DNA from 2 places in the Paenibacillus sp. JJ1683 genome. Region 1 is predicted to be linked to the other one. Evidence: riboswitches for the same ligand, from Rfam matches in the RefSeq annotation. Region 1 holds a riboswitch; the other holds the start of a gene.

Region 1 (8,129 bases):
TTACGCCTTTGGAGGCGAATGCGGCTGGACGGCCAGTTATCGCTTTTCAGGGCGGGGGAGCGCTGGATACGATTGTTCCTCATGTGAACGGCGTATTTTTCCGCAAGCATCAGGTAGACGATGTGCTGGAGGCCGTCGCAAAGGTCGAGCAACATGCATGGAATGTGGACGATATCATTACCCATGCCCGCAAATTTGATGAAGATAACTTCAAGGATCAATTGAAAAAGTATGTAGAACAAGCCTATGTGAACTTTCTAAAAGGAGGATGAACGAATGAAGCTGGCTGTAATCGGTACTGGATACGTTGGACTCGTCTCGGGTGTGTGTTTTGCGCAAAAAGGTAATGAGGTGATTTGTGTCGATCTGGAGCAGTACAAAATCGACATGTTGAACCGGGCAGAATCTCCGATTTATGAACCGGGTATTGAGGAATTGATCGCGTTGAATCTGGAAGCTGGCCGTTTGGAGTTCACCTCGGATTTGGCCGATGCGGTACGTCGCTCGGATATCGTTATTTTAGCGGTAGGTACGCCTTCACTGGCTAACGGCGAGGCGAATTTGTCTTACATTGAACAGGCGGCTGCCGATGTCGGCAAAGCCATGAACGGGTACAAGATTATTATGACCAAGAGTACCGTACCTGTCGGAACGAACGAAAAGATTAAGGACGTAGTGGCTCGACATACGAGTTTGTCTTTTGATATTGTATCCGCGCCGGAGTTCCTGAGAGAAGGCTCAGCCATCAATGATACGCTTCATCCAGATCGCATCATTATTGGTTTGGACAATACAGGTTTGCGTGAAACAATGGTCACTCTGCATCAGGTATTCACGGATAAAATCTATGTGACCGATATCCGCAGTGCTGAAATGATCAAATATGCCTCCAATGCGTTCTTGGCAACTAAAATTTCGTTTATTAACGAGATTGCTAATATTTGCGAAAAGGTTGGCGCGGACGTTACCTGTGTGGCTGAAGGTATGGGCATGGACAAACGGATCGGTTCCTCTTTCCTGCAAGCAGGGATCGGATACGGGGGCTCTTGCTTCCCGAAAGATACGAATGCGCTCATCCAAATTGCGGGTAATGTAGACTATGAATTTAAGTTGTTAAAATCGGTGGTCGAGGTGAACACTGACCAGCGTTTTATGATTGTATCCAAGCTGCGTGAATCGCTGGGTCAGCTAAACGGCGTATCGATTGGCATTTGGGGCCTCGCCTTCAAGCCTAATACAGATGACATCCGCGAAGCTCCAGCACTGGAAATCGTAGAAACGCTCATTCAGGCAGGTGCTATTGTCAAGCTGTATGATCCCATTGCGATGGATAAATTCAAGGAGCGCGTGGATCACCCGCATATTATATGGTGCTCCTCCCCGCAGCAAGCCGCCGAAAGAAGCGATGCTGTGTGCCTGCTGACGGATTGGGAAGAGTTCAAAGAAGTTGATCTCGTGCAACTGGGCTCTATTCTACACAAGCCAGTTCTGATTGACGGTCGTAACGTATTCACCGAGGAACAGATTCAAGGCTCTGGACTGGAATACTACTCCGTGGGTCGTCCGCGGATGAGTGGGTGGAACAGAGATAAAGTGGAAGTTTAAAAAGTGACTGTGGGCGGTGGGGAGACGCTATGCGTTCCATTTGATCTTCTGAGCGCTGTTGCAGTGGGATTCTCTGGATTATATAAAACATTCCAAGGTAAGAATCCCGCTGCAAAGGAGAACGCTAGCGCTTCTCCAGATTCAAATGGACCGCTTCGCTGCTTTTGCCGCATAGAGTCACGGTTTTTAATCTCCCATCTTAGGGGATGGGAGTAGTAAGGGCGTATCGGAAGGAGCGGCACAGTTGAAGCCGCTCCTTCCGATTAAGGCGCCATGCGCTGTACCGCGGCGCCCCTGTGGAGCAAGCCTACCATGTGGATACGCTATGCTGCTCCTGTAGAGCAAAGACGCCATTGCGGTTGTCGAAGGCAATCTTGGCAAGGCGTTACGAAGCCTTGATTACTAGAAGCTTGCAAGCAAGGCAGGCAAACGCCGAACTCCCGAACGTTTTTTACAGGCTGACCGGACTTAATAATGTCCGGTCGTGCCTTTTGCACCACAAGGTATGATCGATATGATGCATTTTTGAGTAGCGTAGGATGGATTTGAAGCTGGAGAAGCGATAGCGTTCGCCTTTGAACCGGGATTTAGACCTTTATACGATTTTATACAATCGAATGAATCCCAGTCCAACAGCGATCGTAAGATCAAATCCAGCCCGTAGCGGGCTACTCAACCTTGCCTCATCCGATCGCCCACACATTATAGAGAGGAAGTGGAGAATTATGAAGCTCGTACTTTTGTCTGGTGGTTCCGGTAAAAGATTATGGCCGTTATCCAACGATTCCCGTTCCAAACAATTTTTGAAGGTACTGGAGAGCCCGGAAGGTATTTCGGAATCCATGGTGCAGCGGGTATGGAGACAATTGGGAGACAACGGATTATCCGAATCCTCGTTTATTGCGACAGGGAGAGCGCAGGTTGAAATGATCCAGAGTCAGGTCGGACCGAATACGCGCATCATAGTTGAGCCGGAACGCAGAGATACCTTTCCTGCGATTGCGCTGACAGCGACTTATCTATATTCCATTGCGGGTGTTTCGCCTGATGAAATTATAGCTATATTGCCTGTAGATCCTTATGTAGAGGATGCTTTCTTTGCTTCCGTTGCCCAACTGGAACATACACTTCAGGAGAGTGAAGGCAAGCTTGCATTAATCGGGGTTGTCCCTTCCTATCCTTCAGAGAAATACGGTTATATTATTCCGAAAAACGATGCCACTCAAGGTAGCACAGGCTACCGCGAAGTGAGCCATTTTCAAGAGAAACCCGACCGGGAGCAGGCGGAGCGTCTGATTGAACGCAATGCTCTATGGAACTGCGGGGTTTTTGCATTCAAATTAAGCTATTTGCTGGATATCCTGGCATCCAAGGGTTTGCCGCTGAATTATGAAGAAATGCAAAAGCAATATGCGTCTCTGGAAAAAATCAGCTTTGACTACGAAGTCGTTGAGAAGGAAAAAGACATTGTGGTGCTTCCGTACGATGGTTTTTGGAAGGATTTGGGCACCTGGAATACGCTCACAGAAGAAATGTCTAATCAGCAAGTGGGCAGAGGTGTAGTAACGGAGGATTGTGTCAATACAAGCCTTATTAATGAGCTGGACATTCCGGTAGCGATCATTGGGACGAATGATCTGATTGTAGCCGCTAGCCCAGATGGTATTCTTGTGACCAATAAGGCAGAAAGCCCACGCATCAAGGAAGTGCTCAAGGCTCATGATCAGCGTCCAATGTATGAAGAACGTCGTTGGGGGCAGTATCGAGTTGTAGACTATGTAAAGTATGACGAGGGTAATGAGGTACTGACCAAACGAATCCGCGTACACAAAGGTAAAAATATCAGCTACCAGCTTCACTTCAAACGAAGCGAAATCTGGACCATTATTAGCGGCGAAGCGGAAATTATTTTGAATGAGAAGCTGCACAAAGTGAAGGCCGGTGACGTAGTCCGTATCCCTGAAGGAACCAAGCATAGTATTTTGGCTGTAACCGATGTGGATTTTATAGAGGTGCAGACTGGCTCTGAGTTGGTTGAAGAGGATATTGTACGCTTTTGCATGGATTGGAATGAAATTGCCCGTCATCAATTTATCTCATAATCGTTTTCGTAAAAACGAAATAAAGAAGATTTGATGAAAATTTATAGCCCAAACTGTCGAAATTGGGCGAAAACCTGTAAATTCATGAACATGACCTATTAAATTTTGGTAAAAAAAAGTCGATACTTAGGTTAAGAAGGAATCCAAACTCCTTCCAACGATAAACGCAGCCCTGTCGAAAGGCAGGTACGCAAAGCTAAAGGGCCTTCCCGTAAGGATGGCAGCCTGGCTACCGAAAGGAAGAGCAAAAGTGAGATTCAATTTTATTCCTCTGTATCGACTGATACGTCATGTACTCCCCGTAGTTATAATTTTTTCTTTGTTTCCCGTCGGATTTGGTGATTCTCTGTCTGTGGTGAATGCCGCTTCATTACAACCTGTTAATTCGGACGCTTGTACTCAGGCCCGTGAACTATACAATTATTTACTCAGCATCTCTGGAAAGAAAACAGTCACTGGTCAGCATGATTATTTGGAAAGTCCAGATGAATTAAGCAACAAGGTCCAAAAAATCAGCCAGGCGTATGTGGGTCTGCACGGCTATGAGATGGGAGCCATCTCTGGTCAATCTGACGCTACAGAAGCAGCACAACGTAAAAATGTCGTCGATAGCGCTATTCGTTGGAGCAGAGCAGGTGGCATTGTGACGATGACTTTTCATGAAGCGCTGCCGGGTAGACCGCTGACTTGGGCCAATGTGCAGGCCAAAGTAAGTCAGGCGGAGTTCAATAAATACGTCACGCCAGGCACTACGCAGTATAACCTCCTCATTGCCGATCTGGATAAGGTCGCTGTATCGTTAAAGCAACTTCGTGATGCAGGGGTTCCGGTATTGTGGAGACCTTACCACGAAATGAATGGTGACTGGTTCTGGTGGGGAAACAAAAACAATTTCAATCAGCTATGGAATATCATGTACGACCGTTTTGTTAACACGCATCAATTGAACAATCTGCTGTGGGTGTGGAGTCCCAATGCTCCCAATTCCTACACTGTCCCGTATACCCCAAAATATCCGGGGGATGACAAAGTGGATATTTTGGCAGTAGACATCTACAACAATGATTTTAAGCAAAGTCATTATGAAGGACTGCTCGAGTTGGCACGGAATAAGCCGATTGCCATTGGCGAGCACGGTGAGATACCTAGTTCTGAGGTGTTGCAGGCTCAGCCAAAATGGGTGTATTCCATGACTTGGGGCAAGATGCTGACCGAGAATAACACAACCACTCAAATACAGGATTATATGAACGATGCGAAGAGTTTGACACGGGATGATGTGAAAAATGGGCTGGAGGCCATCCAACAACCTGGAACAGATGTACCGACCTTACCGGATGAGGGACAAAGTGAGCCTCTCCCAGCTCCACCAGTAGTGATTGCTCCTCCAGCTCCGACTCTTCCTTCCGTTCCTGATGAAGTATATGTGAACGGGCTGCGGGGCGAATATTTCAACAATATGAATTTGAGCGGCAGTCCTGTTTTGATCCGTACAGACAGTAAGCTGGACTACAACTGGCGCGCCATTGCTGCTGATCCAAAGGTAAATGCCGACCAGTTCTCGGTTCGCTGGACGGGTAAAATCAAGCCACAATACTGCGAGACCTATACGTTCACAACTATATCCGATGATGGTATTCGTGTATGGGTAGACGGCAAGTTAGTGATCGATAGTTGGTTCAAACAAAGCTGGACAGAGCGAAAAGGCAGTATTGCTTTGGAAGCAGGTAAAATGGTAGATCTAAAAGTGGAATACTATGATGAAAAAGGCGATGCGATGGCACGTCTGATGTGGGAAAGTCAGCATGAAGCGAAAGCGGTGGTTCCCGGAAACGCTTTGTTTCTTCCTTGATAGATACTCTTTCCCGGTCAAAAATTTTGAGGAGAGAGGGTGTATCATATGATGAAAAAATGGTTGACCCATAGGTATACGGTCGTATTATCCGGATTACTAGGGGTCGCAGTTCTAGCCATGATCGCTTGGTTTATATACACGCCTTCAAAAAGTGTAGAATTGCAGACAGATAAGGTAGCGGCGGCCAGTCCAGTATGGAAGCTGGGTCAGAGGGATGACTCCTCAGCGGAATTTAAAGGAGTGGTCGGTAGGGATAATATCGATATTTCTGCAGCATCAGCTTCTTTCGAATCATCTGCTAAAGCAGCATTTTCGGCGTTGTCGGAAGCAGAGAGTACAACAGTTCCGGTATTGCTCAGCAGTGGAGATATTCCTCCCGGTTTGAATGCATCCACAAATCCAGAACTAACACTTCAATATAAGCTGAATCAGGTTCCTCCCAATGGTATGATATTCCGTGTTCGGATTTTGGATGCGGGCAAAGCTGTGCCGCAGATGGCTGTCTTCTCAAATCATCAGCTGTCCGGAATCATTCAGATTGCCGGGGTATCCGGTACTGGGAGTACCTATAATTTCAAAAACAACTACGAGCTGTATATCCCCAAAGAACAATTGCAAAGCGGTGTTAACGTACTCAAGCTAAAGACAGCGCGCTGCCTATACTGCTCCTCTGCGGAAGATAAAAATGTGTGGTGGACTTGGGATGACTTGAGCTTGGAGACGTTAGCTTCCCCTGCGGCCGAACCGGTACATGGGAAATATATAATGACTGGTACGAATGTGAATAATAAAGAATTTTATTATGATCAGGGTGCAGTTAAGCATCTACCATACGTTCTCAAATGGCTGGGAATTGCCTATAGCGGCAACGTCATGAGGGTAACCTGTGCCAGTAATGTAGGGAAGGCATGCACAGACGTGGACGATTACTATCAAACGTTAAAGCAGTATAATATGCAATCGTCTGCTTTGTATCTATACACAGGTGATATTAAGCTGCAAAAAGATGGTACTCTGCCAGAGACGGCCAAGCAAAAGTTGCGTGATTATGTAAAAAAATACGGTTCATACCTTCAATATTATGAAGTAGATAACGAACCTGGATTGTTTAATCGCTCCAAGGCGGTAGACCTAGCTGTGGCTAAATGGTTGAATACGGAAGGCAAGCAATTGGCACCGCATCTCAAAACCGTAGCGCCGGGCTGGGCCTACTGGCCGACATACTCTACCAAGGCGTGCAAAAATCAAACCGGAGGTACGCAAAAATGCGGTGATCCGGATGGATGGGAACGGGACCCAGCGCAGCGTAAACAGCTGGAGGAAGTCACCGACCTGACCAACGGACACGCCTACGGTGAATCGTATAATGAAGAGGGCGGGGGCAGCTTCGTTCAGAATTTGAAAACCTTCGGTGGTTCGAGCAACGGACTGGCGAAAAAGATGCTAAACACAGAGTTCGGTACTAACGATACGCATCGAGACAATCCTGATTACGGGGCTAGTCAGCCACAAGCAGCTGCATTCGATCGGATTATGCGATCGCAAATCGGGTTTGCCGATATGTTTATACAGCACGCTGCTTTTTATAAGGATTACACGCTGTTTAAAACGGGTTTTGATCTGCAAAGTCACAATCCGGCTAACACGGAAATTTATCCGTTTGGGCAAGGACAGGACACTCGCGTTAAGATTATGAGACGCTTGAGTCTAGCCTATGCCACGCATGGTAAACCGCTGACTTATACAATGTTGAATCCAGAGGAGACCAAGGACAAGATGGTCTATGTTCGCGCGGTGGATACGTCCAAGCTTAAACCGCTGGCAGGTAGCGGCGCTACCTCGAACAAATTGCTGGTGAACCTAGTGAACTTCGAATCCACTACGCAGACCGTTCGTGTACGGGTGACGATGCCGAAAGCTGGCTTGTACACGGGGGAACGTTTTGGGGCGGGTTCCACCTACAGTCAGGCGCAGCGTTCCATATCAGGGCTGAAGGCTTCTCCTGCCCTTGATTTTGAAGAAAAGCTGGGCCCTGGCGAATCGGTACAATATATTTTGGAATTAAAAAGTACAGATCAAACCACGGCCTCTGCCCCAACTGAGGTGAAAGCAGCCTCTATTCAGGATGGGGTGGTAAAGATTAATTGGCTTCAAGCAGAAGGCATATCTTCCTATGATGTGCTGCGTGCTGATCGGACAGATGGTGCCTATCAGGTGATTGCCTCGCAAGTAGAAGGAAGCACGTATACGGACCGCACTGTAAAAGCTGGAAGTCATTACGTCTACAAAGTCCGAGCGACCGGAGGTACTCAGGTTTCTCAGGCAGCCGAGGTCGCTTAGTTACACCGGAATGCATGTAGGACCTTACCTAATGAATATCTAACACCATTCCGAAAGAAAGCAAAAAAGAACCTATCAGGAGAAAATAGGACCTGACAGGTTCTTTTTTATTTGTAAATCGTTCTGAATTGCCAATACTTTACGTATAATGGAGAAAAAAATAAGAAAATCCTTTAATATTCTCGTCATAAGACGACAACATTGCAGGTATGTATTCATATATAATA
Region 2 (8,129 bases), 940 kb from region 1:
CATGTCGTTTTGATTTTGGCACGTAAGGATGTCCGTTATGATTCACCTTACGTGGAGTACATGTATAAAGAGGTGAAGGGTATGTCTGACGAAGACTTTGCCTCCCTACCAGGCCGCTATAAGATTTTCCAAGGTGAAAACCAACGCCTGCTGGAAAACGAACGCACGTTATTCGACTGGGCCTCCAAGCAAACTTATATTGCCTTAGGTAATATGATGACAGCGGCAGCTCAGATCGGCATTGATTCCTGCCCGATTGAAGGCTTTAACTATGATCAGGTGCATGCCATTTTGGAGGAAGAAGGCCTGCTGGAGGACGGGCTGCTGGATATTTCAGTCATCGCTGCCTTCGGTTATCGTGCTCATGAACCCAAGCGGGAAAAATCCAGACAACCACTGGAGAAGGTCACACGCTGGGTTCTGTAGCCTGCGACTCATACCCTTCCAAACCTTGGACATTAAAGCATCTAAAAAGCGGGCTTACGGCGCTTCATCTGAATGATGAACACACCGTAGCCCGCTTTTTTAGATCACTTCAATCTCTATTAAAATTCCTTTGGAAGCCAGGTTATCCAGGCACTCCTTCATATATTCGTCATCATGCTCCACATATGCGTCCGCGCCTGCCAGTTCCTCGCCTAGCTCCGCTTCCCAAGGTTCACACTGCTTACCACGATACAATGGCTGTTCCCATAGTGGATCAACATTGTATCCTCTGCTTTTCATTTCGTCCATAATGAGCTTATGATAGCGTACCAGCAGCATGGGGTGATAGTCGAACACATAATTCACTGTGGCGTGTGGCTTTCCCCACCCGTTCCCCCGCAGGGCACAACACTCACGATGTTGTCCCAACAGTTGGGGACGGGGCAGCTTGCCAATCAATTGTTCATGCCAAAGCCTCATGCTTCCACAACCTTATCTGTAGCTTTTTCTGTATTATTGGATTAGCATACGGATACCTGTCAGTACAATACCGATCAGGAAGCCTGTTACTGCGCCGTTAATACGTATCCACTGCAAATCCTGTCCCAGTTTGTCCTCCATCAGTGCAATCAGGGATTTGTTATCCATTTTGTCTACATTTTCGCGCACCAGGTTACCAATCCGGCTATGATTGGCTTCCACGAGACTAGTAATCCCTTCCACGATTCGTGCATTAATTTTGTCCAGCAATTCGGTATTCCCTCTTAAATCAGCCAGCATCCGATCCAGTAACGGTAAAATGTAGGTCGGCACATAGTCTTCGTCTTCCATATAGTTCAATAAGCGGGTACGAAGCTCTTCCATTCTACCGAGCACGGACGCTTCGCCTTCCCAAGCTTCAATAAGGCTATCCTTCCAGCCGTTCAGCCCTTCCTGAACCGTCTCCTTCGTTGCCAATCGGGTCACCTGTGTTCTCAGACCGTCGATCACTGCCAGACGGCGCGGAAGCTCTTCCCTTTGCAGCTCTGCTACCTGATCCAGCAGGAAATGACGAATCATTTCACCCATGCGCTCTTCGTTCAGATAGCCGAGGAAGGCGTTCAAGGCAAATTGCATCAGCCCGCTCACCTGCAAACCACTGACAGCCTGCATCCCTAAGGTGCCAAGTGTATAGCCTGTTTCCGGTCGCAAAAGCCAGGATTCCGCCTGCTCCAGCGTGTAATCCAGTGCGCGAATATCATAGCCCTTCTCACTGGATTGGCGGGCAAGCGCCTCCAGTAGTGGTCCGGCATCGATGTCCGTCACCTGTCGCTTGATCTCAGCCACGATAATCGGAGCCAATTCCGCGAGCGGGAGCGACTGGACGAGTCGCTTGGCGAGCACATCTATCGATGCTGCCGCTTCTGGTGTACGCAATCCTTTTTCCACACCGCCCAGCATCAGCTCCGCCAAACGAATGTCCGCGATTTTAGAAGCAATGCTGTCTTTGTTCAGCAAGTTATTTTCCACCGTATTCACCAATGCATTCGTGAGCTTGTCCCTATTTTTGGGGAGAAGCGCCGTATGTGGTATCGGGATGCCTAGCGGATGACGGAACAATGCTGTGACAGCGAACCAGTCTGCCAGTCCCCCTACAAGTCCTGCCTCAAAGGCTCCGGCTAACAATCGAGCCCAGCCATATTGCTGGAAGGGCACGGTAGCTGCAAAGCCTGCCCCTAGAATAACGAGCGACCAAGCCGCTGCGGTTTTCGTATTTTTGGGTTTTTCCATTCTGTAATCCTCCAAACTGACTATCGATAAGTTAAGCAACTATACATGTATTACCCATCATATCATTGCCTGTGTAATTTCCAAAGTTGAGAGCACTTATAATTCAACACATAAGAACATTTTTTGCGTAATTTTTTATGCATATATCTCTCTTTTTTACATTCATGTTCGTGAACCAAATCACAACACTGGGTCCAAAATCTCATTTTCAATAATAAGCCTTACGAACCATTTTATCAGAACCAAGTCCTAAATTTCTTAAACCGAAAGGAGAAGTGAATGGAAAAGTTGAATGGGCATGTAAGATATTTTTTTCAACACTATCCTATATTTGACCCCAGAAAGGATTTGAATCCATGATGACCTCAGAATTCTTTCAACAATATTCGACCTTTTATACGGATAACCAGGTTGAATATCCATAAGAAGCGGGGCTTCTATAAAACTCACACACATAATTTGATATATAGACATATTTAATGTGATAAAATAAACTTTTATTAAATAGTAAATCATGTTTAATCAGCCATTATATATTGGTAAATCAAACCAAGATAAGCTAGATAAAATTGCTTTTTTGTAAAGGAATTGAATATGACAACAGACCAAAAAAACACCGAGGGCCTCTGGAACGGCGAACCTGTCGTAATTGTGCGCACTCCCTCCGCTTTTGCCAAGCAATCCCTTTTATATATTCAGGAATTAGGCTATTTCCAAAAAACCTCTTATTTTACAATAGAAAGGAAAGAACTCACCTCTTTTTTGCTTGTTTTTACGCTGTCTGGTAAGGGAGAATTACTGTACCGGGACAAGAAGTATATTTTAAAGCCTCATGATTTGTTTTTTATTAATTGCGATGAATATTTACAATATAGCACCTCCGGTGATGAAGCCTGGGAGTTTATCAGCTTATACCTGTACGGCAACCTGATCGAACATTTTTACGAACAATTTGCCAAGCATAATAAACCGGTAATATCCCTGCACAATCCATATGTTATATTGGACAAGCTGCATGCTCTAATCTGCGGGCAGTCTGATCGAAGCCTTTCCGGCGAGCTGCTAACGTCCAGACTCATTGGTGAAATACTGACGTATATTTTGCAGCATCCTTATGATCATCGGTATGTAAATGCTGGAACACTCAGCGAAGTACGTCAGGTGCAGCAGTATTTGGACCAGTCCTACTGTGAGCGAATTACGCTGGACTCGCTGGCAGACATGTTCAACCTAAACAAATTTAATCTTGCTAAAAATTTCAAAAAACAGATTGGATTTTCTCCAATTGATTATCTCATTAATGTCCGGATCACAGCCGCTCAGGGATGGCTTAAAACCAGTGACATATCCATTGTGGATATCGCAAGGTACGTTGGGATTCCCAATACGAGCCATTTTATCAACCTATTCAAGGAACATGTAGGGGAAACACCTCATTCCTTCCGTAAAAAATGGGGAAACCGCTCCAAACTGTAAATAGGAGGTCTCCTGTACTCCGTTTGATAGACGATAGACGCACAAGCTATTCAAGCTAATGGCAAAGCTGTCGAAAGACAGTGACGCAAAACTATAGGGCCTTCCTACTCGGATGGCAGCCAGTTACCAGGTGAACGAGCTTTTTATTATGCCTTTTTACATAGCTCCATCACAAAATTGCTATACCTCTCTCGAAGAAAAAACCTTGATCACTATGATCAAGGTTTTTTTCTGTTGGGGTAGTCATGTCAACCTAGCATGCTGAATATACTAATTTCGAACTAGGAGGAGGGAAGGAAAACAATATAACACAACATACCCGCCGAAGCTTGCCATATTACGATGAATAGGAGAATCACTTGGAGCATGGGAACCAAAATAAATGTCATGATTATTGCCTTATTGCTCATTGTCCAAAGCTTTTTCAGCACCACACTGGCTTACGCAGATCCTCCTGCCCCTGAACTGCCGCACAGTGCTGTATCCGATCCTACAACCGTTACGGATGCTGTATATGCGGTCCCAAACCCTGAACCCCCTAAGGAGGTTCCGCCAAACACTGTCCCTTCCGTGCAAGGAGCAGCTCATTCAAAGTCTCAAAAGGAAGCAGCTCCCCAGAGTATACTAACGAAGTTGAGTCTAACGGACGAAGCCGGACGTGTCATTGATGCGGTATATAATCCAGGTAGTACGTTCGACATTGGATCAGCCATCCAACTTGGCTATGAATGGGAGCTTCCTGACGATACTTATAAAGCAGGGGATACCTTCACCTTTCACTTACCAGAACAGTTTGTCATCTACACTGATATCTCATCTCCGCTAGTGACTACAGACGGGACCGTAGGGTTCTTTACAGTAGATCGTCAGGGTAAGGTCATCATGACCTTTAACCAATATGTAGAGAACCATTCCCATGTCAGCGGCAAACTGCAAATTAAAACCGAATTCACAAAAGAAACGGTGAAAGGCAGCACAGAAGTCATCATTGCGATTCCAATTAAAGGCGGGGTTCAAACGGTCATCGTAAATGTGAAACCCCAGTCAGGGCCAACTTTAAGCAAGCAAGGAAAAATAAATGGCACCCACCAGATCGACTGGGCCATTGATGTGAACAAACAGCTAAACACCGTTAAACACGCCCTCATTACCGATCCAACTCCTTCAGGACTGGAACTCGTGAGAGGCTCTATCCGACTCTATCATCTGCAAGTCAATATCGATGGCACGACCGTTGTCAAAGACCTAGTGAATGCGAGTAAATACGCCATTGAATCGGATCAAGCCGGGACCGGATTTGCAATTCATTTTCAAGATGCTAGCATTAGCACTGCCTATCAGATCCAATACTCCACCCGCATTACTGGCAACGAAACTCGCTTTTCCAACACAGCGACGCTTTCAGGAGATGCGATAGATAACGTTGCTGCCACCGCTACAGTTCAGGTGGAGCGTGGTGAATTTTTGTCCAAAAAAGTTGAAAAGTATGATCATGCCACACAAACACTCTCGTGGGCCATAAGATATAACTTTGGCGAGACAAAAATCCCCGAAGCCAAAGCCCTTTTAATTGATCATTTCAACAAAACTCAAAAATTGCTGCCCGGTTCTTTGAAAGTATTTAAGGGAAATACACTGGAGGAGCTTCCATCGTGGGCGTACACCGTCATCCCGGTTGACTATCCCGACCGTAACGGCTTCAAACTTCAATTCAACTTCGATGTAGATTCAGCCTATACCATCCGATATCAGACCCAGGCTAGAGGCCGCGTCTATGAAGATGAAAAAATTACAAACATCATCACCACAGATGGAACCCAGAAGATCATATCGACGGAAATCACAAGCGGAGTTATGACTAAAATGTATGACACGCCCAATTACAACACGAAAGTCATACCTTGGGTGATCACCATTAATACAGACTCATACACCATGAAAAATATTGTCATTAAGGATGTGTTCCCTAATGGGGGCCTCGCCTTGTTGCCCGACACCCTGAAAATTCAAAGTGTTGACGGTACAACGGAACTACTCGCGCCCATGGATTATGAGCTAGTTCCACGATCAGCGGACTATAAACAAGGGTTTACACTTATTTTTCATAAAACGATTCAGAAAGCTTATACGATCAAATATTCAACTCTCTACAACAATGATTGGAAAACAGATACGACGAAGCCCGAATTTCGCAACAAATCCTTTATAGATTATCAATATGAAAATGGTGAAACATCATCGCATGAGGTGGAATGCCCGATCTGGCCGGACTTTATGACACAACGGAATGGGGCCAAGCAAGGAAGCTATGATGCGAGCTCCAAACTCATTACCTGGGATATTAAAGCCAACTATAATCGCAAGATCCTGAATCATGCGGAAGTGAGAGATGTCTTATTGCAAGGTCAGAGGTTACTGCCTGGCTCCGTAAAAGTATACGATATGACCTTGCTGGGATGGTGGGATGGCGTACAAAAAGGGGCTGAAATCCCGGCAGATCAATATACAATTATTCCTCCCACTAAACAAAATAGTAATGAATTGCGTATCCAGTTCAAGAAGCCGATACAGACTCCGTACTGGATTACCTTTCAAACTTCATTGGAAGGAGAATTGATTGAAAAGGAAATTCATAATCGCGCTCTTCTACTGGATGGACAAAAAACCGTCTCCGATTGGGCAGCCCAAGTTACGGTACCTCATGGCGGGGAATATGTGTCTAAGGCCGGCGCACAAAATGGAAATAAGATCGACTGGAGCATTCGTATCAATGAAGGACAATCACATGTGTCCAACGCTAAAATAGTCGATCAGCCTAGCAACAACCAAATCTTAATTGAGGATTCCTTTCATGTATACTCTGCAATCATGGCTGCCAATGGAAATACCACCAAGGGCACCGAATTAATCAAAAACCGAGATTACTGGCTTCACATCAAGACAGACACTCAGGGTCAGCAAACTTTTGAGCTTACTTTTGCCAAGGATATTTCCACTGCTTTTATTCTTGAATATCAATCGTTCATTCATGCTGAGGATAAAGCTAAGGTGAGCAACAAGGTTGCTTTTGCAGGAGATCGTTTGACGACAGAACTGCGGGAAACCAGTCAGGAAATCATCGTACGAACGTCTTCCGGCTCCGGTTCTGGTGGGGGCGTAACCGAAACCCTTGAGCTGACCAAGGTAGATCAGGATGCTCCCGACAGAGTACTGCCTGGCGCCCGGTTTGCGCTCTATGATAAGGGACAAAAAAGAGCACCGCTTATACAAACGACCAATGTGGAAGGCAAAATCATCTTTTCCTCCTTACTTCATGACGATTACATTTTGGAAGAATTGGCAGCACCGGAGGGGTATGAAATAACGGAGGGTAAGCTTGAGATCAAAATAGACGCAGCACCCCAACAAGGCTCTGGCATAAAGAGGGTTGTGATCACCAATCGTAAAGAAAAGAAAAACGAACCCGAAACACCTGTAGACCCGGGCACACCTCCCCACCCAGAGCCGTCTCCCCCAGCGGGAGGCTCCGGGAAAAAACATGATAAAGATCCCGAGGTGCCCGTGACACCATCTATAACCGTTCCTCCGTCACTGCCAAGGCCTCCGGAGGACATAGTCCCTCCACAGGAGGAACCCGCACCTACACCGCCGCCAGTAGCCCGGGAGGAACCCAAAGCACTGCCTGAACCGCCAGCCGTCATGCCTCATCAAGATCCGTCTCCTCCAGTGGAGCCGAACGACGAGCCCAAACCTAAAATCCGTCTCCATGATCCGGAGAAAGAGCCGGAGGAGCCACCTGCAGTGCATCAGTTGCCCCAAACAGGTGAAAGTAGCCCCGTTCCGTTTTATTTGGCAGGCATTGCCATGATTATAAGCGGCGTATTTTTAAAATTTAGACGGACAAACCAAAAATAAATGCAATCTACCTGCCCTGATCTTCCGTCTCATTCCCGAGTGGAATGAGACGGAAATGGGGCATTTTTTTCAAAGTATGTATCATCCGTACATTGCTTAGGGGAGATGAGGTTGCTGAATCTGCGTAAACTTTCCTATCTGTTTATTGGGTTGGGCTTACTCTTTATTTTGTTTCCTAAAGCGACCGAATGGAATGAGGATCGAGAACAACACAAGCTGTTACAAGCAGCGGAGTTATCACTAGAAAAAAGCAATTCGGTATTGCCTTCTAGTCTTGCAGACAGCTATGCTCGCTTGTCCACTCGGGTAGCGGAAGCTCCGGTTAGTGAGGCACGGCAACATACCTTTCCATCCCCCGCTCCCAATGTCAGCGTTAATGAACAAACTCCTATAGCCACTATTAGCATAAGTCGTATTGCTTTAAAGCTCCCCGTGTTGGAAGGCGCGACGAGGAAAAATATGAAATATGCGGCAGTACATATGCCGGAAACGGGAAAGCTGGGACAAGTGGGGAATGCTGCTATTGCTGCTCATCGAGCCCG

What was found. Region 1 has a riboswitch for cyclic di-GMP ahead of ACUC6J_RS05985 (glycosyl hydrolase). Riboswitches for the same ligand answer to the same signal wherever they lie in the genome.
Region 2: another riboswitch for cyclic di-GMP. It lies ahead of ACUC6J_RS02155 (collagen binding domain-containing protein); the one in region 1 lies ahead of ACUC6J_RS05985 (glycosyl hydrolase).

Annotation. Positions count from the first base shown of each region.
Region 1 is NZ_CM129820.1:1,421,858-1,429,986, forward strand. Features, by position in the region: gene ACUC6J_RS05970 (glycosyltransferase) at 1-272, shown strand, start outside; gene ACUC6J_RS05975 (UDP-glucose dehydrogenase family protein) at 277-1,605, shown strand; gene ACUC6J_RS05980 (sugar phosphate nucleotidyltransferase) at 2,331-3,707, shown strand; cyclic di-GMP riboswitch class I at 3,863-3,944, shown strand; gene ACUC6J_RS05985 (glycosyl hydrolase) at 3,958-5,559, shown strand; gene ACUC6J_RS05990 (hypothetical protein) at 5,608-7,902, shown strand.
Region 2 is NZ_CM129820.1:485,556-493,684, reverse strand. Features, by position in the region: gene ACUC6J_RS02175 (NAD(P)H-dependent oxidoreductase) at 1-426, shown strand, start outside; gene ACUC6J_RS02170 (TIGR02328 family protein) at 526-906, opposite strand; gene ACUC6J_RS02165 (DUF445 domain-containing protein) at 940-2,196, opposite strand; gene ACUC6J_RS02160 (AraC family transcriptional regulator) at 2,791-3,672, shown strand; cyclic di-GMP riboswitch class I at 3,723-3,803, shown strand; gene ACUC6J_RS02155 (collagen binding domain-containing protein) at 4,039-7,587, shown strand; gene ACUC6J_RS02150 (class D sortase) at 7,699-8,129, shown strand, end outside.